DNA from 3 places in the Exiguobacterium sp. BMC-KP genome. Region 1 is predicted to be linked to each of the others. Evidence: riboswitches for the same ligand, from Rfam matches in the RefSeq annotation. Region 1 holds a riboswitch; each other region holds the start of a gene.

Evidence for each region. A riboswitch is a leader RNA that binds a small molecule or an ion and turns the genes downstream of it on or off. The one in region 1 is predicted to bind S-adenosylmethionine.
Region 2: linked by a shared signal. The riboswitch ahead of ADM98_RS02755 (Na+/H+ antiporter NhaC family protein) and the one ahead of ADM98_RS16470 (alpha/beta hydrolase) in region 1 are both predicted to bind S-adenosylmethionine.
Region 3: linked by a shared signal. The riboswitch ahead of msrA (peptide-methionine (S)-S-oxide reductase MsrA) and the one ahead of ADM98_RS16470 (alpha/beta hydrolase) in region 1 are both predicted to bind S-adenosylmethionine.

What each region holds. Positions count from the first base shown of each region.
Region 1 covers NZ_LGIW01000015.1:2,097,905-2,103,738, forward strand. The annotation lists gene ADM98_RS16455 (MetQ/NlpA family ABC transporter substrate-binding protein) at 1-663, opposite strand, end outside; gene ADM98_RS16460 (methionine ABC transporter permease) at 683-1,333, opposite strand; gene ADM98_RS16465 (methionine ABC transporter ATP-binding protein) at 1,323-2,351, opposite strand; SAM riboswitch class I at 2,439-2,542, opposite strand; SAM riboswitch class I at 2,792-2,893, shown strand; gene ADM98_RS16470 (alpha/beta hydrolase) at 2,964-3,719, shown strand; gene ADM98_RS16475 (thymidine kinase) at 3,800-4,414, opposite strand; gene ADM98_RS16480 (DedA family protein) at 4,598-5,248, shown strand; gene ADM98_RS16485 (type B 50S ribosomal protein L31) at 5,284-5,529, opposite strand; gene rho (transcription termination factor Rho) at 5,621-5,834, opposite strand, start outside.
Region 2 covers NZ_LGIW01000012.1:242,918-248,751, forward strand. The annotation lists gene ADM98_RS02740 (hypothetical protein) at 1-338, shown strand, start outside; gene ADM98_RS02745 (aldo/keto reductase) at 459-1,271, opposite strand; gene ADM98_RS02750 (hypothetical protein) at 1,432-1,635, shown strand; gene ADM98_RS02755 (Na+/H+ antiporter NhaC family protein) at 1,676-2,986, opposite strand; SAM riboswitch class I at 3,068-3,172, opposite strand; gene ADM98_RS02760 (metal ABC transporter solute-binding protein, Zn/Mn family) at 3,242-4,219, opposite strand; gene ADM98_RS02765 (alpha/beta hydrolase) at 4,390-5,379, shown strand; gene ADM98_RS02770 (histidine phosphatase family protein) at 5,397-5,834, shown strand, end outside.
Region 3 covers NZ_LGIW01000014.1:264,916-270,749, forward strand. The annotation lists gene ADM98_RS05270 (MFS transporter) at 1-962, opposite strand, end outside; gene ADM98_RS05275 (winged helix-turn-helix domain-containing protein) at 974-1,570, opposite strand; gene msrA (peptide-methionine (S)-S-oxide reductase MsrA) at 1,809-2,339, opposite strand; SAM riboswitch class I at 2,435-2,538, opposite strand; gene ADM98_RS05285 (M20 metallopeptidase family protein) at 2,601-3,779, opposite strand; gene ADM98_RS05290 (putative quinol monooxygenase) at 3,857-4,150, shown strand; gene ADM98_RS05295 (C40 family peptidase) at 4,209-5,834, opposite strand, start outside.

The sequences.
Region 1 (5,834 bases):
GATGTATGGTTTGGCTGTTTCGTTCTCATGGACAATCGAGTCCTTGATCGGATTGAGTCCTGCGTCAACAGCAATACCGTTATTAATGATCGACGCAGCGACGTCCGGTAAGACGCGCGGTGTTTGCCCCGCAACGATTGGGACGATTTTCAGTTTCTTCGGATTTTCGACGATCTTATCGACTGAACCATTGCCGTCAAAGTCGTCCGGCAACTTGATTAGACCTGCTTCTTGCAGTAATAAGAGGGCGCGTCCCATGTTTGTTGCTTCGTTCGGAACAGCGATTTTGCCACCGACTGGAATGTCTTTGACGTCCTTGTATTTATCTGAGTAAATGCCCATCGGTGCAATGACAGTCGTTGCGATCGGTGACAGCTTCAACTTATGTTCCTTCTTGAATGCGTTGAAGTAAGAAATCGTCTGGAAAGCATTGGCGTCGATCTCGCCCTCAGCCAGTGCCATGTTTGGCTGGACATAATCAGAGAACTTGACGAGCTCGATTTTGATGCCCTCCTTCTCTGCTTTTTTCGCGACGTAGTCCCAAACTTGAGTATCCGAACCGCTGACCCCGAGTTTGATCGTCTTTTCGTCTTCTCCCGATGCTGAGCACCCGGCAAATAAAATCGTCGTTAGTGTTGCTCCAATCGCTACTGCTTTTTTCATGGCTGAATCGCTCCCTTGATTAATGTCTTCTAATTTTTCGTGCGACGATGTTACCTGTCGTCTGTAAGCCTTGAACTAAGATGACGAGAATCCCGACCGTGATGATCATGACTTTCGTGTCGAATCGTTGATAACCATACGTGATTGCTAAATCGCCCAGTCCACCGCCACCGATCGCGCCTGCCATCGCTGACGCCCCGATCAACCCAACCGTCGCGATCGTTAAGTTAAGAACGAGTGAACCGAGTGCTTCCGGTAAAAGGAAGCGGAAAATCGTTTGGAATGGCGTCGCGCCCATTGCTTCTGCTGCCTCAAGGACACCTTTATCGACTTCAAGCAAGGAACTTTCGATCAGCCGTGCCATGTACGGTGCGGCGTAAAAGACGAGTGGGACGATGGCGGCTTCGGTTCCGATCGACGTCTGAACGATCAACCGTGTCAATGGGATGATCGCGACGAGTAAGATGATGAACGGAATCGAGCGGAAGATATTAACGATGCTATTGAAGAACGTGAATAGCGGGACGTTCTCAAGTAATGCGCCTTTTCGTGTGACGACGAGCAAGATGCCAAGCGGTAAGCCGATCAAGGTCGAGAATAAGAGTGAGACGGATACCATCGTCATCGTTTGCAAAAATGCTGTCCAGATATCACTGTAATTAACTAGCATCAGCTAGCACCTCCTCGACCGTCACTTGTGCTTGATCAATGTACTGTAAGGCTCGTTTCACTTCAGTCGCTTCACCAATTAATTCAACGAGCAAAGTGCCGAACGGCGTCTCCTGCAACTCCGTGATGCTACCGTGCAAAATGTTGACATCAACATCAAAACGTTTCGCAACTTGTGACAAGAGCGGCTGCCCTGTGTGATGACCGAGGAAATGAATCTTATAGATTGGATTCGCATTCCGTGATTCGATCAACTGGCGAATCGATGCTGGAATCTCGTCATGCATGACGGACCGGACGAAGTTTTTCGCTGTCTCAGTCTGCGGGTTTGAAAAGACATCAAAGACTGTTCCTGACTCGATCAGCTTCCCGGCTTCGATGACGGCGACGCGGTCGCAAATCTCCCGAATGACGCCCATCTCATGGGTGATCAAAAGAATCGTGATCCCGTATTCGGCATTGATTCGTTTCAATAATTGCAGAATATGATGTGTCGTCTGGGGATCGAGCGCTGACGTCGCTTCGTCACATAAAAGGACGGATGGTTGCGTCGCTAGTGCCCGAGCGATACCGACACGTTGCTTTTGTCCGCCGGATAATTGATCCGGATAATGATCCGCCTTGTCCGCGAGATCGACGAATTCGAGTAACTCCGTCACCCGGCGGCGAATCTCATCTTTTTTGATGCCTGCGAGAACGAGTGGCTTCGCGACATTCGTAAAGACCGTGTTCGCATTCAATAGATTGAAGTGTTGAAAGATCATCCCGATCCGCTGTTTTGCTTGACGTAGTTTCTTCGGTGATAGTTGTGTCAAATCTTCCCCGTCGACCGTCACGGTTCCTGACGTCGGTCGTTCTAAGAGGTTGACGCAGCGGAGCAATGAACTTTTCCCGGCACCGCTAAAGCCGATGACACCGAAGATTTCGCCTTTCTCGATCGTCAGGTCGACACCGTCGAGCGCTGCGATCGTCTGATCCTTCGTGACGTACATTTTTTTGACTTGATGAAATGCAATCATTCCGTTTTCCCCCTTCATTCAACAAAAAAAGGTCCCTTCTTGAGAAACAAGAAGAGACCTGGATCCGCACAGTGGCAGAATCCACTCCACTCATCTCTCAGACATTTGTCTGATGGAATTGGCACAGTGCTCATAATGAGTCTGTTGCCGAGGTTTCGCAGGGCCAGTCCCTCCACCTCTCTGGATAAGTATTGCGGTATGAAATTCGTATGTGTGTTGTTGCGTTGTTGCTTATGTCGTAAAACTAATTTTTACATTACGGGTCGAACCTTTAAAAGTCAACCAACTTTTCAAAAATAATCCATTTGGCGCATATCGATTGATTGACAAGTTATGGATTAGCTTAAAGAACGAATCATGATTCGTCAAGAACGATTTGACAAGTCATTTTCGAACGTGCTACCATCGTTTCAATGATTAATCCGACAATTCCAATATGATATTTATCAAGAGTGAACGAGAGACCTGGCTCTATGACTTCACGGCAACCTGCAATCTGTAAGGTGCTCCGACCAGCAAAGCGCGGCTTTGGATGATACGGTGAAAAACTCGTGGGCGTCCAAGCAGTGACGTCGACGAGTTTTTTTCATGAATGGAGGAAAAATAGTAATGATGAACTATCCTGTATTGACTGGTGCTGAAGCATTTTATCTTCAAGGTGGATCGATCGGAATCCTGCTCTGTCATGGTTTTAACGCGACTCCTCAAAGTGTTCGGGACGTCGGTGAGGCATTTGCTGCTGAAGGTTTTACCGTCTATGCGCCGCGTTTGCGTGGTCACGGAACGAACGTCCGCGAGTTCGAACAATCGACTGCACGATGTTGGAAACAAAGCCTGCAAGACGGTTATTCACGTTTACAAGAAACATGCGACCAAGTTTTTGTCATCGGTCAATCGATGGGGGCGACGCTCGCGTTATCGCTCGCTGCTGACGGGATTCCGTTTGCCGGCATCATTACGATCAACGCCGCACTTTCCGTTCCGTCGTATGAAGCACTCTCGTTTGATGACGGTCCTCAGTACTTACCGGAAGGGGCACCGGATATCAAGCGGTCCGCCTTTGAAATCATCTACGATCTCGTTCCAAGTCGTTGCGCGTTCGAACTCGTCCGCTTGATGGATGAGACGAAAGGACGCTTGGGATCGATTCTCCTTCCGACGTTGATTCTTTATTCCGCAACCGATCACGTCGTTCCACCGTCGAGTTCAGATTACTTGCACCGTCATATCGGAACGAATGATAAACGAAGCTACTGTCTACTCAATTCATACCACGTCGCGACACTTGATCATGACCAAGATGTAATCGTCCGTGAGACGATTCGCTTTATCGAACAATCGTGTCAGTTTTCGCAAGAAACAGGATAAATTAAAAAGCAGCTATTCGTTTCCGGATGGAATTGAACAGCTGCTAAATCAAAGGACGACCGCAAACGGTCCGTCTTTTTTTAATTTTCTTGGTGTTGCACAGATTGAAGTGGCTTCGGCTTTCCAGGTACCTCATGGCAATGGCGACACCGTGGCTCATACGACTCTGAAGCACCGACTAGGATGATCGGGTCATCATAGTTCGCTGGTTTTCCGTCAATCAAACGTTGTGTCCGAGAAGCCGGATCCCCACAGGAGAGACAGATTGCCTGTAGCTTCGTCACGAATTCTGCACGTGCCAGTAATTCAGGCATCTTGCCGAATGGCTCTGCCCGGAAGTCTTGATCAAGCCCTGCACAAATGACGCGTTTTCCGTCTTGTGCGAGTGCTTCGATGACTTGTACGATTTCATCATCAAAGAATTGAACTTCATCGATACCGACGATCTGTGTCTCTTCTGCTACTGCTGCGTAGAGATCACGACTCGTCGCCATCGGAATCGCTACGACGGAATTACCAACGTGAGAGACGACATGTTCTTCGTGGTATCGGTCGTCGATCGCCGGCTTGAATACTTGAACAGGCAGTTTGCCGTACTGCGCCCGTCTGACACGACGAATCAACTCTTCCGATTTCCCGGAAAACATACTGCCACAAATTACTTCGATCCAGCCGTACTGATTTATTACATGCATCATCGTCCGACACCGTCCTCTAAAAATAGTCACTTTAACGAGTATAGCTCGAAACGGTATTGAGAAAAAGGGTTGACTTCCGGAAATCAAAATTCATTTTTTCTTTCCCTAGAATTTTTGTCCTTTCATTCCAACGGTCCCCTATTTCCTGTACACTGAAGAAGAAGATTCTCACGAAAGAAGGTGTCCCCGATTCATCATCTCTTACATGACATCCTGCACCAATATGGTGCCCTTGGTCTCTCCGTTCTTCTCGCAGGTGGTATCGTGGGATTACCGGTTCCCGATGAGACCCTACTCGTTTTGTCCGGATTTTGGATGCATCAAGGTAATCTACCGCTGTTCGGTACGATTCTTGCCGCTTACGCAGGAAGTTGTATCGGTATGACGATTAGTTATTTACTCGGTTTAAAACTCGGTATGCCACTACTGCACCGCGTCGGACCGAAAATGCGTATCTCAGAAAAACATATCCTTTCCGCTGAAGCTGGATTTCGACGTTACGGAAAATCCGTTTTGATCATCGGTTACTACATACCTGGTCTCCGTCAGCTTTCTGCCTTTTTTGCAGGTGTCTCGAAAATGCCGTTTCGCGTGTTTGCGAGTTACGCGTATACAGGTGCTTTAATCTGGATCAGCGTCTTCTTAGGTGCCGGTTATTTCGTCGGTCGTCATCTCTCGTTCCATAAAGTCGTGGATTATATCTTGGCACATCCTGAAGTTATGCCGTATCTAATTGGGATCGCTGGTGGAATCGCCTTCTCATTTGTCTTGAAGACATATCTCGCTTACCGTTCACAATTCAGTCTATACAAAAACAGCCTGCTTCCGTAATGGAGGCAGGCTGTTTTTTAAGAACCGACAAGTCATTACTTGCGGCCGTATTTTTTGTTGAAGCGATCGACACGACCATCTGCCGCGTTGAACTTTTGACGACCTGTGTAGAATGGGTGCGAGTCTGAAGACACATCCACACGGATGAGTGGGTACTCGTTACCATCTTCCCAAGTGATTGTTTCGTTCGAAGAACGAGTAGAACCGCTTAAGAATTTGTACTCAGTCGTTGAATCCATAAATACTACTTTGTTGTAGTTAGGGTGAATTCCTTGTTTCATGGTTGATTTCTCTCCTTCCGCCCTGGTTCATTTGCTGAGCCAGAGTAAGTTACCTTCCTATACTAAACGATTTTTTTATGCGTCGCAATAGTTATTTTTCGGTCGGTATTTCCTTCTTGACGGTACGCGGTTTTGCTGGTGCGCGTCGGACCGCTTTCTTCTGTTCTTTCTCAAGTTCGACGAAAAATTCTTCATTATTTTTCGTATCACGAATCTTACGCAGGAACGTATCGACAAACTCGTTCGACTCGTTCATCGTCCGGCGAATCGTCCAGAGCGCATCAAGCTGCTCTTTTGGAAGCAAC
Region 2 (5,834 bases), on a different contig from region 1:
TTGCTCTCGAACAGACGAACGCCATCTACCATTTAATGAATCAAATCGATATCTATATCGATCAGAACACGCACTATAATCTTGGTCGAGCAATCGTTGGCGAAGAGTTGATCGTCAACGAAGAAAAAGCGGCAATCGTCGGCATTCTTCCTTTACCGCTTCTGATCATTTCCGCTGAAGTGATGCGCAATTTCGATCAACGGGCACTCGCTTCGATTCATGATGAAGCCGGGACACCTGGAGAATTCGAGGATGTCTGGGAACAGTTTGCTGATCTTCGTGCCTATTTTCAGAAGGCGGAAGAAGCAGAAGATACGATATTGATTTATTACGTATGATCAGCTCAACCGATAAAAAGAGACCCGCTTCCAAGTCGTGGACTGGAAACGGGTCTCTTCATTCATATGAATCAAGATGTTCTCACACTGAAGTTCATCTCTTTTATAGTAACCTTTAACTTAAAAATCGATTTCGTCCGGGTCCGGTCCGAGGCGGACGTCTGTTGCTAGACGATCAATTTTCTCAAGATCATCTGCATCGAGTTGGAAATCAAAGACGTCGAAGTTTTCCGCAATGCGTTCAGGTGTAACGGATTTCGGAAGAGCGACGATGCCGTTGTCGAGGTGCCAACGTAAGACGACTTGTGAAGGTGTCTTGCCGTGCTTCTCTGCGATTTCCTTGAAATCGTTGATTTCGAGGAATTTCCCTTGCATGAGTGGGCTCCATGCTTCGACTTGGATGTTGTGATCTTGCAAGTATTCGTGCAGTTCGTGTTGCGGCAATTGTGGATGCAACTCGACTTGGTTGATCATTGGTGCCATCAAGCCCTCTTCTGCCAATGTATCGAGGTGATGTTCCTTGAAGTTCGAGACACCGATCGCTTTGATCTTGCCTGCTTCATATAGTTCAACCATCGCTTTCCACGCTTCGATATAGCCTTCGACCGGCCAGTGGATCAGGTAGAGGTCAAGATAATCTGTTTCGAGACGTTCGAGCGATTCTGCGAATGCTTCCTTCGTCCGACCGGCACGAATATCATCGTTCCAGACTTTTGACGTTAAGAAGAGATCCTCACGTTTCACGCCGCTTTCCTTGATTCCTTTTGCGACACCGCGCTCGTTTTTGTATACAGCAGCTGTATCAATGTGACGATAGCCGACGCGTAGTGCTTCAGCGACAGCAGCAGGTGCTTCTGTCTCTTCATCTACTTGCCAGACACCGAATCCGATTTGGGGAATCGTAATACCATTTGAAAGTTTTGCGTATTGCATGTGTTACTCCTCCTCATAAAACATAGTTTTAGATTTGCTCGTTTAGTTTAGCATGAACGAACGAAGACGTCCGTTTCCATGCTCATGGAGAAATAGAATGCGGTAAAATAGAAGAGAATTCATAAAATCTGACCGTATGTCAGAAAGAGGGGGAGAAAAGATGGCTCAAAAGAATAAAAAGTTATCAAAGGGAGCTTGGCTCAGTATTGGTGCCTTGTTGGTCACACAAGCAGTTAGTCTGTTTCTCAGTGCTCGAAAGTCAGGACGTAATCCATGGGTTTGGGGAGGAGCTGGACTCGTTCAATTTCCACTTCCGGCAATCGCCTATTTGATTTTAGAAAGACAAGCAAAGCAGAAAAAATAATAAAAACAGGTCCGATCATGACGATCGGACCTGTTGTCGATTAAGAAGAAATTTTTTCTTGCTTCGTCGATGTCTTTTTCATGCGTGGGAATCCGAAGAAGATGGCGATTGATCCACAAATGAAGAGTAGGAACGGATAGAACAGATACGGAATCAGTTCAGGAGAAGCCGTCTTCGTCAACTCCGCTGCAATCAAAAGCTGTGCTCCATACGGGATGATGCCTTGAATACCACAAGAGAAGATATCGAGGATACTCGCCGATTTCTTACGATCAACTTCATACGTATCTGCTATTTCAGCTGCTAGTGGTCCAGCGACCAAAATCGAGATCGTATTGTTTGCCGTCGCAAGGTTTGTTGCGCTGACGAGTGCTGCCATACTGAATTCAGCACCACGACGTTGTGAAATCTTGCGTGTCAGCGTCTCTTTTAAGAAAGCAATTCCGCCGTTGAACGTAATCAAGCTGACGAGACCACCCATGAGGAGTGTCAAAATTGAAATCTCAGCCATTCCTAACATCCCTTCGGACATCGAGAGGACGAATCCACTTAAGCCGAAGCTACCGTCGATCATACCGATGATGCCGGTGAGTAACGTACCACCGATGAGAACAAGAATGACGTTGACGCCAAAGATCGCTAGTACGATGACGGCAAGGTACGGAATCAATTTATAGAACTCGAATGCTTTTGCTTCGACGACGTCACCAGAACCAGACACGAATGCGAGTAGGATGACCGTCAAGATGGCAGCCGGGAGAACGATCATGAAGTTCGTTCGGAATTTATCGCGCATGTTCGTTTTTTGTGTCCGAACGGCAGCAATCGTCGTATCGGAAATGAATGACAAGTTATCTCCGAACATCGATCCACCAACGACAGCTGCCGCTGCGATGGCAACATTGATACCTGTCGCTTCATGAATACCGAAGGCGATGGGAGCAAGTGCAGCAATCGTTCCAGTTGATGTTCCCATTGCCATCGAAATGAAGGCGGCGATGATGAACAGACCACTCATGAGGAGCGAGGGAGGCAAGAACGTCAAGGCAGCATTAACGGTTGCATCGATTGCACCGATCGCTTCTGCAGTACCAGAAAACGTACCGGCTAATAAGAAGATGAAGACCATGATCATGATATCAGGATTCCCGGCACCAGTCGCAATCCGTTCGACGGTCTGGTTGATACTCCCTTTCGTTGTGATTGCAGCAAAGATTAAAGCGATCAAAGCGGCGATAAGAATCGGGAATTTGTAAAAGTCGTCATAAAAGATTCCGGCACCGATAAAGAGGACCAGGAATACGACGAGAGGAAGCAGTGCCCATTTGTTAGGCGTAATCGTTTCATTCATTGTTGACACCTCGTTTCTCAAAAATACAAAAAAAGACCCCTTCGCAAGAAAGAAGGAGGTCTTTATAAAATAAAGACGCTCTTCTTATCTCTCAAGCTTTCGCTTGCTGGATTTGGCACAGTACGAATCAAATCGTCCGCTGCCGAAACATCATCGGGCCAGTCCCTCCGTTTCTCGCGATAAAAAGAAGTCATTCAATTGTTGTAAAACACGTTTCTTACCGTACCGCATTGAGTAACGCGTGTCAACTGTACTTTACTGAAGTGCTTGTTTCAATGTCTGGACGTTTTCTTCCATCAATTTGAAATAAGAACTGTTTTGTTGCGTTTTCGTGACCGACTCTAGGTTATGAATCGTCACGGATTCAGCTCCGATTTCTTTTTGGATGACGCGCGCGACCTTCGGGGAAACAGTCTCTTCGAATGCGATATATTTCAAATCATGCATGCGTGCTTCTTTCACTAAAGCAGCCAGTTGCTTTTGTGAGGGTTCATCGGAAGGAGAAATTCCGGCGATTGGAAGTTGCGTAAATCCGTACCGTTCTGCAAGATAACCATAAGCGGCATGCGTGACAAGCAATTCTTTTTTCGATCCGTCAGCGACGGCTTGCTTGAATTGTTCGTCTAACTCATCAGCTTGTTGGTCGAAGGCTTCTAAGTTTTTCTCGAATGTTGCTTTATCTTTTGGTGCTTCTTTTGATAGAGCAATTGTAATCGAACGTGCCATTGCTTTCGCGTTGATAGGATCGAGCCAGACGTGTGGATCATATTTTCCATGATCATGTCCTTCTTCTTCATGCGCATGTTCATCCGTTGCGTGATCATCATGTCCTTCTTCTTCATGAGCGTGAAGCGTAGCATCCGATTCTAGTAAGGTAACGTCTTTACTCGTCTCAATGAAACGGACGTCCGTGCCTTTTAAGCTCTCTTGGATTTTTTTCGAATACGGTTCGAGTGTCGTACCTGTCAAGAGGAATAGGTCACCTTTAGCGATTTCAGTGAGTTGCTTTGAGGTGGGTTCATAAGAGTGAGGGTCTGCTCCAGGTGGGACGATCATCTTGACGCTGACTTGATCACCGCCGATTTCACGAGCAATAGCAGCGGTTGCGAACGTTGATGTATAAACTTCTGTCTGTTTGTTATTTGAAGTCGACGAATCGCTGTTTGAGCCGCAAGCTGCGAGGAGACTTGCACTCGCAAATGCGACCGTTAGAGCGGGAATGACTTTTTTCATTATGTGTTACCTCCGTTTTTAAAACGTAATTGTTCCGATTTGGACTTTTTCACTATAGCGGAACGTACGGGAGGCGTCAAGTAGGAATACCGAGACGTTCGACTTCTTTTAAAACGGGGTAAAAGAGTAATAAAGTGAAGAAACTGGTACGTCTTATTGGAGGTGATCAAGTGAAACGTGAAACTGCATGGCTAATGGGGGGAGCTGCATTATTGACGACGGCAGCAGCGGGAGCAAGCATTTGGAACAATTATGGGGCACTGCTTCGATGGACTGAACCCGCCTTGCCACTCACAGAAAAACAACTCGCACCGCGGACGCTCACCTACAAACAAGTGGGAGACCGCACCTTACAACTCGATCTCTATTATCCGCCAGGAGAAGGACCGTTTCCGGTCGCAATCTACGCGCATGGTGGCGCATTCGTTCGTGGTGAGCGCGAGGACATGTTCTGCTTTAGCCCAATCGTTGATCGCCTACTTGAACTCGGAGTTGCCGTTTGTAGTATCGATTATCGTTTGTTCGAAGACGGCAGTTATTTTCCGGATAACTTGGAGGATGTACGGGATGCGCTATGCTTTTTAAACAAGGAAGCAGAGGATCTCCGTATTCTAAGAGGACGAATGATGGTATGGGGAGACTCAGCCGGAGCTGCACTTATGCTGACGACGGCACTTGCTCCAACTGCTTTCGTCGGGGAGCGCGATGAAGGACACATGCCATTGATCAGTGGTGTCATCGCTTTATATCCACCGACGAATTTTTTATTGTTTAATTTCATTCAGACTTGGATCGCTCACATTAAGTTTTATAAAGGTGGACGGGAAGAATGGCGCAAACTTATGACCCACGTTTCACCCGTGACGCATCTCTCATCAGACGCCCCACCAATCATGCTCCTGCATGGCAAAAAAGATCCAATCGTTCCCTTTTCACAAGCGCTCCATTTCGTTGAGAAGGGAGCCGATGTAGGAGCGGATGTCCGTTTGTTTTCTTTTCCGAATGGTACCCACTCACTTGCTAGTTTTGCACAGACCGAAAATCCATTAAAGATTGAGCGACTGCTCGAACGAATTGAACGATTCACCTGTCAGGTGTTGTTATTGCCACCGCGACAACTTTCAAGTGAAAAACATGATACAATCAGTCATATTTCTTGAATGAAGGAGACAGAGACATGACTGAAATTTGTTTAGTGCGGCATGGTCAGACGGATTGGAACTTAAATGAACGGATCCAAGGAAGAGAAGATATTCCATTGAATGCAACAGGAAGAAGACAAGCGGAGCTAAGCGCCGCTTATCTAGCAAATGAGGAGTGGGATGTCTTATTAGCAAGCCCGTTATCGCGTGCCGTTGAGACAGCTGAAATCATCGGTCGTGCTGTCGGATTGACGATCACAGCGACGGATGACCGACTCGTTGAACGCGAGTTTGGTGCAGCTTCCGGTGAGCCGGTCGCAGCGATTTATGAAGCGGTTCAAGCGAACGATACGAACCTCGTTCCGGGTCTTGAGACGGAACAAGCGATTCAGGACCGCGTGTTCGAAGCGTTACAGGAAGTGACGCGAGTGCATGAGGGCAAACGCATCTTAATCGTTTGTCATTCACATACG
Region 3 (5,834 bases), on a different contig from region 1:
AGAAGAGTCAAGTACAACCAAATCTGTTGGACTTGACTAAGTAAGCAAAGGAATAGACCTAATGCGCCAATCAATCGAACCGATGAGGTAATCCCACTTACTTTCGTCTGGACAAAACCAATCGAAAGCGCACCACCAAGCATTCCCATTTGATAAGCCCCTTGCATGTAACTTAAATCCATCGCGTCTCCTTGAAGCACATCATGAACGAGTAAGGGAATTCCGAGTAAGAGCGGTCCGAAGAAAAAGAAATTGACGCAGATGATGAGAAAAAGTGTCTGCTTGAGTTGCTGAAAGTGTAGAACGTAATGAAGCCCTTCTTTTAGTTCAGATAGAGCGGAATGCTGGAGTGCTCGCTTAGTCTTAGCCTCACGAATCCCATACGTGAAGAGGAGCGTCAGACAGAGGGTCCCGAAGATTACAAGAAAGACGTATGAGTAAGAAGAATAGCTGAGAATGACTCCGCCAAGAATTGGACCTGAAAAGAGCGCGATTTGATTTGATGTTTGAATCAAGGAGTTAGCTTTAGTAAGTTGTTCGTTTGGAACAAGTGTAGGCAGTAAAGAAGCATTCGCGGGTGAATAAAATGCATCTACACTGCCGAATAAAAAGGCGAATCCTAAGATCGTTAGCAATGTAAGCTGATCGGTATGAAGTAACATGAGAAGACAAAGAATAAAACTGATCCGCAGACTACTTGAGATGCGCATGATCGTCGAACGTTTATAGCGATCAGATAAAACGCCACCGAACAACATTAAAAAAATACGAGGTAACAAGGTAGCCATTAGGACGAGTCCGAGAAAGGATGCCTGGTTTAACGTATGGATGACATACCATTGTTCAACAAACAGATAGGTTGAGAGGGAAAGGGCGGAGCACATGCCGGATCCCCATAAAAACAAAAAGGCGCGATTTTTAAATAGGGATCGTTCCGTATTCATTTCAACATGTAGCATCATATACCTCCAGATTAGACGTCGTCGCGATCAAACAATCGTTCCTCAATCGAAAAAGCAGTCGTCATGATGTAAAAGTGTTTTCGATCTTTTTCGTCAGATGGGGATTGTGTGAACTCTTCTAATAAAGCACGATACTTTGTAGCAAAGCGTTGAAAGTCGGATTCAGACATCGTCAGTTCTTTTTGGAGCGATAAGCTCATCCAGTCTTCGACGTTTGAAGACACAGGAGAAAAAGCAGTTGTCGGAGCGGTGAGGACGCGTGTCTTTGCTCGGTCTAGTACCTCAAGATACGATTGTCGGGTCGCTTCTTTCGTCTCGACGAAGTTCAGAAGATGATCAGCAGGAATGTATCCTCGAGCAATCGCTTGATAGTATTTCAGTAGATTTCCACCTTGTTCTTCTGTCCGAACGAGGCGAATCAAGTCATGCTTTTCAAGTTCCCGCACGTGATAGAGGACCTTTGCGCGCGATAACGTCAGCAAGTGGGCCAACTGATGCACCGTATGCGGTTGTTCGACGAGAAACATGAGGATTTTTGTTCGTAACGGATCACTGATTACCTTCAACTGTTCATAGTTCTCTAATATGTGAATCGCTTTTTGTTCCATCCAATCATCTCCTTTTTAACCGGTTAACTTTTGTTAACCGTAAATCAAAAACTTCTTTTTGTAAACGATTACAAATTTATGTGAGGGTAACGACAAAGGAAAGAGCTGTTAGTTTCCATACAAAAACTGACTCCATTGACATACTCGTTCATTCTCATTCACCTCTTGCAAAAGTAGATGTGAGAATAAGCGAAATGTTTGAAGTCAGTTCAGCTGTTTTATATGGTTCAAGGCTAGATTAAACCGTCGTCGTATCTTTCCATTCCTGTTCGATGAAGGCATCACGACCAGAGGCGGCACGATCTTTTTTGTAGTGTTCTGGATTTTTCTTATGGAAGTCTTGGTGGTACTCTTCCGCTGGATAAAATTCAGAAGCGGCATCGATCCGCGTTACAATCGGTTGTTTAAAACGATTGCTTGCGGCAAGAGCGTCACGAGAAGCGATTGCTGCTTCATGCTGCGCATCCGTATGATAGAAGATTGCTGGTGCGTACTGCGTGCCGCGATCTTGGAATTGACCTTCTGCATCCGTCGGATCCGTTTGTGGCCAGTAGAGTTCAAGTAAACGCTCATACGGGAATAGGCTTGGATCAAACGTGATTTGGACGACTTCGAGATGTCCTGTCGTTCCTGTTTTTACTTGCTCGTATGTCGGATGATCGACGTGACCGCCCATGTAACCTGATACGATTCCCTCGATTCCTGGTAATTCTTCAAATGGTGTCACCATGCACCAAAAACATCCACCTGCAAATGTTGCTTTTTCCATCCGTCTCTTCCTCTCCGTGGGAAATTCCCATTGTATGTCTGACAGCGAGAAAAACGAAAACGACTCCTTCGCTTGGTTGCAAAAGGAGTCGCCGCTTTTTATCAACCAAAGCTTTCGCTTTGCTGGTCGTAGCACCTTGCTATGCGCAGGTTGCTGGGACGTCATCGATCCAGATCTCTCGGTCCACTCTTGATAAGGGTATATGAAGTTGATGTCATTCGTTATCATTGTTGTGATGATACCATTCCATAAGAAATAAAGTCAATCCTTAGGTTTTAAGGCACGTAAAACGGTCGCTCCGAGTGTTTTCGCACCAACCAGCAGCGCCTGTTCGTTGATTTCGTACTGCGGATGATGTTGTGGATAATTGACGCGACCATCCGTATATCCGGAGCCGGTAAAGAAGTAACTTCCCGGGACATGCGTTAGATAATGTGCGAAGTCGTCCGCCGCCATCATCGGTGTGAGTGCTCGAACAGATGCTTTCGGCAAGAAAGCAGCAGCTTCCTGAACGAGTTTTGTCTCATCCGGATGATTCCAGAGCGCGGGGTAACCCGTCGTGAAGTCAATCGAATACGAAGCACCGATGCCAGCACAAGTCGTTTTAGCGACAAGATCGACTTCTTGTCGGAGCTGATGCCGCAGTGTCTCGTTAAACGTTCGGATTTCCCCAACGATGCGTGCCTCACCCGTAACGATGTTTGGTGCCGTTCCTGCATGGAAAGAACCGATTGCGAGAACGGCAGGCTCAAACGGATCGACCCGTCGGCTGACGAGGTGTTGTAAGTTACAGACAAGCTGTGCACCGGCGACAAGCGCATCTTTTGTTTTATGTGGTGCTTGAGCATGTCCACCTTGACCGTGGACGATGATTTCGAATTCGTCGATGGCGCATAGCGTATGTCCTTCCCGAAAACCAATCGTGCCAACAGGTAAATCATTTTCAAGATGTGTCGCAAAAATTGCATCGACCCCTTCGAGGACGCCACCTTCAATCATTTGAATCGCACCACCGGGAAAGACCTCTTCCCCATGCTGGTGAATGATTCGAATTGTTCCTTGCAATTGATCGCGTAACGGATAGAGTGTAGCAGCAAGGGCCATCACCATCGCCGTATGACCATCATGTCCACAAGCATGCATGACACCAGGATGGATCGACCGGAAAGCAAGCGTTGTCTCTTCTTGGAGTGGTAAGGCATCAAAATCGGCGCGGACAGCAATCGTTGGACCAGGTTGTTTGCCTTCGATCGTCGCGACGACTCCGCGACCTCCAACGGCTGTTTGATGAGGAATGCCACGTTCCGCGTAAAAAGCAGCAATCCGTTCTGGTGTGCGGACTTCTTGGAAGGATAGTTCCGGATGGCGGTGGAAATCACGGCGTAACGCGATCATCGTTGGTTCGAATTGTTCAAGTGCTTCAAAAAGTTGTGTTTGCATCTTCAAGCTCCTTTGACGTGTGTCTTTTCGTGAAAATGGGTACAGATACAGGTAATCACGAAAGGGGATAATGAAACATGGGAGAAATCGTCGTTAACGCTGTACTTACAATCAAAGCAGGACTCGCGGATCAAGTATTCCCGATTTTACAAACGGTTTATCATGCCTCACAAAAAGAAGAAGGATGCTTGCGCTATTCCTTGCATCAATCGATCGAGGATGAGCATCAATTCATGTTGTATGAAGTGTATCGTGACGAAGAGGCGCTCGAAGCACATATCGCATCCGACCACTATAAAGCATACCGCGAACAAATCGAGTTATACTTGATGGACCGACAAGTAACGAAATACGTCGAGATGACATTCTGACGTGTTGCGATAAGAAGAGACGAACCCGCCGAAATCGACGGATTCGTCTTTTTTTGTCTCACATTGATTTAAAGCCGAGGAAGTGCTCCTGCCAACGTGGTTCATAAATCGAGTTGATTTGTAGCTGTGAACCGCCGGCGTGGATGAAATGTTCACTATCGAGCATGATCCCGATATGCGATGGGCCTTTCGTATACGTATTTTGGAAGAAGACGATATCTGAGCGTTTACCGCTTGAGATGCTCGTCCGTTGGTTTGTAAAGAACGCACCGTACCAGTAGCCACGAACGTTCGTCCGACCACCGTATTTTCCAGCCTTATTTGTCGCGTAGTGAATCAAACCGGAACAATCGAAGCCACCGTTCACGGCATTTTGCGATCCCCATGTATAAGGTGTACCGATATGTTGGACGGCTGCTTGGATTAATTTTTCGCCACGCGTATTATTCTTTTTGACGACCCGTTTATCGGACGTGATCGTTACAGCGGATACCGGAAGATAAACAGGTGTCCAGCCCGACTGGATGACGTAGAAGTTTCCGACTCGGTGACGCGGATAAACGCGTTTGCCTTGTTCAACGAGACCGCTGCCTTTTGGACTTGTCGGACTTGCGAAGAAGGAAGTCGTCTGTTTGATGGTATAGATTTTCGTTCGGTTGATTGCTTTTTGTGTCAAACGCATATCGGGTTTACTCGTACTGATATAAGGGTTGAGGACATAGCCGGTTTGCCCACTTGCTAAACGGATCTGCCAAAAATCATCATCAATTGATTTCAGACCAATCAGCTTTGTTCCTTTTTTTAAATAGGCAGCGGGACGACTGTAAGCGACGTCAGCGGAGAAGAGGGGAGTCTGGTCCAAATGCACATAAAACGTCGTCCCTTTTTTCGCTTTTGCTTTTGGTTTATTTAGTCCGATCCGACTCGAATCGACGAAACCAAAGATATTGTTATATTTGACACGTGTAAAATAACCGCTTTTTCCATAGATAGTGATCGAGTTTCCTTTTTTCAACGTACCGATTTTTTTACCCGATAGTTTTGCCTGTGACCGAATGACGACGTCGTCCTCTGTCACGTAACGTTGACCGGTGATGTCATACAGATCTGGTTTTTTCGTGACAAGATCACTCGTCTTGACGTAACCGTAGATCGAGCCTTTTTTTAGTCGCGTATAACTGCCACTCGTTCCGTAAATCGTTAGTTTATCAGCCCGTTTAACAGAATACATAATTTTGCTCTTCGTCGAAGCAGAAGTATAGACGGACAAGTTGCGTTTCGCGTATCGTGTCCCCGTTGATGCATAGACTTTTCCACTACCGAGATCAGCTGTTTTAACGTAGGCATGGACTCCGCGGAAAATAATTCGACTGTAGACGCCACTTTTACCATAGATTGTTAATAAGGTATTTGTTTTTTGTTGATCGATGATGGAGCCGGAAGCATTCGGTGCACTATAGATCGGTGTCGGACGTTGAACATAGAGACGAGCGGTTTGTGAATAATATTTTAACGTTCCGAGATGTGCTGTTAACACGTAGGCATAATCGTCTTTTATTTTAATTCGAGTAAACATACCTTCTGTTCCATAGGTTTGAAGAGGGGTGTTGATAGAAAGTGATTGCACAACTCTTCCTTTTGTCGTTGCTGTCGAATAGGCTGTTGTCTGTTGCTGAACGTAACG